2 regions of the Bartonella jaculi genome follow, and region 2 is predicted to be linked to the other one. Evidence: predicted binding sites of a transcription regulator. Region 2 holds the regulator's gene; the other holds the start of a gene.
The links. The regulator HrcA, encoded in region 2, represses chaperone genes, less so after heat shock. The targets are predictions, from matches to a motif close to GTTAGCACTCNCNNNNNGNGAGTGCTAAC.

Region 1: groES (co-chaperone GroES) is a predicted target of HrcA. The motif match lies at 2,138-2,166, and genes of this name have one in related genera.

The regions. Positions count from the first base shown of each region.
Region 1 covers NZ_BAABIZ010000008.1:60,393-63,825, forward strand. The annotation lists gene groL (chaperonin GroEL) at 89-1,732, opposite strand; gene groES (co-chaperone GroES) at 1,793-2,089, opposite strand; gene fumC (class II fumarate hydratase) at 2,315-3,433, shown strand, end outside.
Region 2 covers NZ_BAABIZ010000002.1:110,737-114,169, reverse strand. The annotation lists gene thpR (RNA 2',3'-cyclic phosphodiesterase) at 1-296, shown strand, start outside; gene grpE (nucleotide exchange factor GrpE) at 395-1,057, opposite strand; gene hrcA (heat-inducible transcriptional repressor HrcA) at 1,179-2,249, opposite strand; gene rdgB (RdgB/HAM1 family non-canonical purine NTP pyrophosphatase) at 2,570-3,217, shown strand; gene hemW (radical SAM family heme chaperone HemW) at 3,214-3,433, shown strand, end outside.

The DNA of each region.
Region 1 (3,433 bases), on a different contig from region 2:
CTGAAACAGAAAATTGTATAAGAAGCTGGAACAGCATACAAAAAAACGGGCACAATGGCCCGTTTCCTTTTTACCTCTATGAAAGGGCTTAGAAATCCATTCCGCCCATTCCACCCATTCCGCCACCAGGCATTGGAGGCATTGGGGTATCTTTCTTTGGCACTTCAGCAACCATTGCTTCCGTTGTGATAAGAAGGCTAGCAATTGAAGCAGCATTCTGGAGAGCAGAACGCACAACCTTCACGGGATCAACGATTCCCAAAGCAATCAAATCACCGAATTCACCGGTTGCGGTATTGTAACCAAATGTGTCAGCATTATTTTCCAACACCTTTCCAACAATAATCGCAGCTTCTTCACCAGCATTGGTTGCAATTTGACGTGCTGGTGCTTGTAGTGCACGGCGCACGATATTAATACCCGCTTCTTGATCAGGATTGCTTCCTTTAACAGTCAACGCATTAGCAGCACGCAACAATGCGGTTCCCCCACCAGCAACAATACCTTCTTCCACAGCAGCGCGTGTTGCATTCAAGGCATCATCAACGCGATCTTTCTTTTCTTTCACTTCAACTTCTGTAGCACCACCAACGCGGATAACAGCAACACCCCCAGCGAGTTTAGCAAGTCTTTCTTGTAATTTTTCACGGTCATAGTCAGAAGTTGTTTCTTCGATCTGCACCTTGATCTGATTTACGCGTGCATTGATTTCAGCCTTTTGTCCAGCCCCATCAATGATTGTGGTATTTTCTTTAGAAATATTCACTTTCTTTGCACGACCGAGCATATCTAAAGTGACATTTTCCAATTTAATACCAACATCTTCAGAAATCACCTGCCCTGATGTCAAGATTGCAATATCTTCGAGCATGGCTTTACGGCGATCACCAAATCCTGGAGCTTTTACAGCAGCAATTTTCAAACCGCCGCGTAGTTTGTTGACAACGAGTGTTGCCAAAGCTTCACCTTCAACATCTTCAGCGATAATCAGGAGAGGTTTACCAGACTGAACAACAGCTTCGAGCACTGGTAGAAGGGATTGTAGATTAGATAATTTCTTTTCGTGAATGAGGATGTAAGGATCGTCAAGATCAGCCACCATTTTTTCAGCATTTGTTACGAAATAAGGTGAAAGATATCCACGGTCAAACTGCATACCTTCAACGACTTCCAATTCCGTTTCAGCAGTTTTTGCTTCTTCCACGGTAATAACGCCTTCATTGCCGACTTTTTCCATAGCATCAGCAATCATCTTACCGATTTCTACAGCGCCATTAGCGGAAATGGTTCCCACTTGTGCGATTTCTGCAGAAGTTTGAATTTTTTTTGCTTTTTTGAAAAGGTTTGCCACCACTTCTTCAACAGCAGCATCGATACCACGTTTGAGATCCATTGGGTTCATACCAGCAGCAACGGCTTTTACCCCTTCTTGCACGATAGCTTGTCCCAAAACGGTTGCCGTTGTTGTTCCATCACCAGCAATATCATTGGTTTTGGAAGCGACTTCGCGCAACATCTGCGCCCCCATATTTTCGAACTTATCTTCGAGTTCAATTTCCTTTGCAACGGAAACACCATCTTTTGTGATGCGCGGCGCACCAAATGATTTGTCAATAACCACATTACGACCTTTAGGGCCGAGCGTTACCTTAACAGCGTTAGCAAGGATATCAACACCGCGCAACAAACGCTCACGCGCTTCACGGCCAAATTTGACTTCTTTAGCAGCCATTTAATTTCTCCTTGGAGTTGTGTCCTAAATAATACAAAATGCAAACAATGAGAGGCGCAATTAGCCCATAATTCCCATAATGTCAGATTCTTTCATGATTAAGAGGTCTTCCCCATTAATCTTTACTTCGGTTCCAGACCATTTCCCAAAGAGGATACGGTCTCCTGCTTTAACTTCTAAAGGTACACGCTTTCCGTTATCATCGAGAGCGCCATTGCCCACAGCAATAACTTCACCTTCTTGTGGTTTTTCCTTCGCTGTATCAGGGATGATAATCCCACCAGCAGTTTTATTTTCAGATTCAACCCGACGGACAACGACACGATCGTGAAGTGGGCGGAATTGTATGTTAGCCATATTTTAAATCCTTAAAACTTAATATAATTGCATTAATCTTAAGTCCTTATTAGCACTCTTCAAGCATGAGTGCTAACAACGGTCTGAATATAAAATTGCCACTCCCCATTGTCAAGGATTGTCTCTAAAATAATTTATATCAAAAGGCATTGAAGCCTTGCCTCTTTTTTCTATTTCGCGTTATTTAGCTTTTTACTATACCTGTAAACATAAAAGGATTTTATCATGGTTGAAACACGTCAGGAAACGGATAGCTTTGGAACGATTTCGGTACGTCAAGACCGTTATTGGGGAGCACAAACTGAACGTTCTCTGCATAATTTTAACATTGGCACAGAAAAACAACCTCTTGCCATTATTTATGCTTTAAGCCTTATCAAAAAGGCTGCAGCTGTTGTCAATATGGACAAAGGGAAGCTGCCAGAAAATATTGGGAAAGCAATTATTACAGCCGCTGATGAAGTACTTGCCGGCGATTTTGATACACATTTTCCACTCTCCGTCTGGCAAACAGGTTCTGGCACACAGAGCAATATGAATGTCAATGAAGTTATCGCTAATCGTGCCAGTAAGATCTTAGGAGGAAAACTTGGCAGCAAAAAACCCGTTCACCCCAACGACCATGTCAATATGAGCCAATCGTCGAATGATTCCTTTCCCACAGCGCTTCACATTGCCACCACGTTGCAAACACGCCAACACTTACTGCCAATTCTTGAAGCTCTTATTGCTACATTAAAACAAAAAGAGCAAGAATTCGCAGATATCATTAAAATCGGCCGCACCCATACTCAAGATGCAACGCCTTTAACCTTAGGACAAGAATTTTCAGGCTACCGTGCGGCATTAGAAGCCAATCTTCAGCGCATTGAAAATGCTCTAACCGATATCCAAATGCTTGCTCAAGGTGGCACTGCTGTTGGCACAGGACTCAATGCGCCAAAAGGTTTTGACGTTGCCTTTGCGCAAACAGTGAGCACCCTCACCGGGATAACGTTCCAAACTGCCAGCAATAAATTTGAAGCGCTTGCCCACCATGGTGCTCTTGCGCATTTCCATGGAAGCTTGAATGCTCTAGCAGCTGATCTATTTAAAATTGCTAATGACATTCGGTTTTTGGGCTCAGGACCACGTTCGGGTTTAGGGGAACTAAGCCTTCCAGAAAATGAGCCAGGCTCTTCTATCATGCCAGGAAAGGTGAACCCCACACAATGTGAAGCCTTAACCATGGTTGCCTGCCAAGTCTTTGGCAATCATACCAGTGTGACATTTGCCGCAAGCCAAGGGCATTTCGAACTTAACGTTTATAAGCCTGTTATTGGTTATAATGTTTTACAGTCGATT
Region 2 (3,433 bases):
CCCATTCTCTTGTTGTCCGTATTGAGCCTTGTGAAACTCTTAATCTTTTGCACGAACAGATGCAAAATATCCGGAACCGCTTGAAGTTAACGCCTGATGAAAAGCAATTTACCCCGCATATCACTCTTGCAAGATTGCTCGATATTAGACCTCAGGATCTTCCTCCTTATCTGTCTCATCGGAGTGATTTTTCATTTCCTCCTTTTGAGATTGACCGTTTTGTTTTACTGTTATCTCCATCTCCCGAAAGCAATTCTCCTTATATTGTGAAAGGAAGTTGGGTACTTCAAAGATAAAGGGTGTTTTTAACACCCTTTTAAAACCTTTTTTAATAAAATGCTTCAAAATGTGAAGCTACATACGTTGTAATACTGTGGTCTTACATTGCAGATGTTTATGCGGAATCAGATTCAGTAAAAGCTTCTTTTGCCCCCCCTTTGGCTACGCCAACTATCGCTGGACGTAAAACACGTTCGCCGATGATGTAACCTGCCTGAACAACTTCCTGAACAGTATTATCTGGAACATCGGAGTTAGAAATTTCAAACATTGCTTGATGAAAGTGAGGATCAAATTTTTGTCCCGCTGGATGAATTCTTTTCACGCCGTGACGTTCTAATGCTGCTATCATTGCACGCTCAGTCATTTCAACACCCTCAGCTAATGTTTTCAAACCAGCATCATTCTCCTTTGCCCCTTCAGGAATAGCCTCCAAAGCGCGGTTGAGATTATCGGAAACAGATAACATATCACGTGCAAAATTAGCGATTGAATAAACCCTTGCATCAGCCACATCACGTGCAGTACGACGCCGAAGATTTTCCATATCTGCAGCAAGACGTAAAAGTTGATCTTTCAGCTCTTTATTTTCATCCTGCAAAGCAGCTAAGGAATCAGTAAACTCATTTCCTTCCTCTTCAACATCTGCACGAGCTTCTGCTTTACGCATTTTTAAAAACTCATCGGCAGCTTGTTTAAGTGCATCACGATCAGCTGCTTTTTTCAAATCGCAATTTTCCAATGAAGCGTCAGTAAATTTGTTTTTTTCGTCAGACATAAAAATTCCATTCCTTCATAAGATTCATTACTATCGATATCGAAATTTTATAAACAAAAATCAAGGGGTATTTGCATATCTTAACACAATGAGCGTCTATAAAAATATCATCTGGGTTGTTCTAACGCAATAACTGCGAAACAAGTTGAGCTGTATAATCAACCATAGGTACGATTCTTGCGTAATTCAGCCGTGTTGGCCCAATAACCCCCAAAGCACCGATGACTCGTTGTTGTGAATCACAGTAAGGTGCCACCACTAAAGAAGAACCAGAAAGTGAGAACAACTTATTTTCCGAACCAATAAAGATACGGACCCCTGAACCTTCATCCGTTAAATCAAGTAGCTGCGCCATACTTTCACGCGTTTCAAGGTCATCAAAAAGGTGTCGTAACCGCTCTAAATCTTCTTCTGCTTTCACATCTTCAAGCAAATTGCTTCGCCCACGAACTATAAGGTGTATTTTATGATCAGCACCTTCTCCTCCCCAAAGAGCTAACCCCGTTTCAACAAGATGATGAGACAAATTATCAAGCGCAGCCCGTGTTTCTGAGCATAAACGCGCAATTTCTTCTTTAGCTTCACTCAATGTTCGCCCCTGAATATGGGCATTGAGAAAATTCGTTGCCTCCGTCAATTGTGCATGGGTAACCCCTTCCGGTAAATGAACAATACGATTTTCAACCTCACCTTGTTGAGTCACCAAAACGGCAAGAGCGTGCTCTCCATCAAGGCGCACAAATTCAATATGCTTCAATGTTCCTTCATATTTTGTCGCTAGAACTAATCCTGCTCCACGTGAAAGATCTGAAAGAACTTGGCTAGCTTGGATGAGAAAATGTTCAACCGATTGTGCATGACCAGCCTCCTTAACTTGGTTTTCAATACTTTCGCGCTCCTCAATTGGCAAATCACCCGCTTCCATAAATGCATCGACAAAAAATCGTAAACCTGATTGTGTCGGCATTCTTCCTGCAGACACATGAGGTGCATAAATCAAACCGAGATGTTCAAGATCACTCATCACATTACGAATTGTCGCAGGCGATAATGTCTGTTGCAAAAGCCGTGAAAGATTTCGTGATCCTACAGGTTCACCCTCATTGAGATAAGCTTCAACGATATGACGAAAGATATCACGTGAACGCTTATCAAGATATTGTAGTTCATTATCAATAGGTTTGTGCTTCATCACAATTGTTTCACTACTTCAAAAATACTCTCTTCTTATATAAGTTTTGCCAAGGTTTGGTCAAACAGTTTAAAGCAGTGCAAAAGTGTAATACATATTTATCATAAAAAAAAATATTATTATAAAAAAGAAAGATACTTTTATATGTCTTTCCAATTATTGTCCTCATCAAATACCTAAGATGTCATTTGAACGAAATATGAATAAACATTCAAAAATATTATGTCTCGTAAAATTTGGCAGAAATTATATTATATGATCGTTCAAACTGGTTTTTAGCACAAAAAATAGCTATCCCCTTTCAATTTAGAGAGATGTATATGAGAAGCATAACAACTAAAAAACTCGTCATTGCTACACACAACACCAGCAAATTGCATGAAATTAGTACATTGATCACTCCCTTTGGTCTAAAAATACTATCAGCAAAAGAGCTTGGATTGCCTGAACCAAAAGAAACAGGAACAACGTTTGAAGAAAATGCTTATATCAAAGCCTTTGCAGCCGCAAAAAATACAGGACTTCCTGCCCTCTCTGATGATTCAGGCTTAGAAGTGGATGCATTAGATGGTGCACCAGGTGTTTATACAGCTGACCTTGCTCTTCAACCCGATGGCACACGTAATTATTTAAAAGCTATGCAAAAAATAGAAGATGAACTCCAAAAAATTGGAGCTTATGAAAAAAAACAACGAAAAAGTCGGTTTATATCGGTTATCTGTATTGCATGGCCTGATGCTCATGCAGATTATTTCCGCGGGTGCGTTGAAGGTACATTTACTTGGCCTCCACGCGGCGATAAAGGTTTTGGCTTTGATCCTATCTTTTTACCAGATGGATATGAAAATACCTTTGGCGAAATGACAACAGAGAAAAAACATGGCTGGAAACTCAACGATAAAACACCCCTCTCGCATCGTGCGCGTGCTTTCAAGCTTTTGGCCGAAAATCTTCTGGTACTCTCATGAATGAAGCTTTTGGCATTTACATTCATTGGCCTTTTTGTGCTGCCAAATGCCCCTATTGTGACTTTAATTCGCATGTTCGCGTAAATGGGGTCGATCAGCCACGTTTCGTAGCTGCCTTTGAACGTGAAATAGAAACACAATACCATAAAATAGGTCCACGTCATATTACCAGTATTTTTATTGGTGGGGGTACCCCCTCCCTCATGACCCCTCAAA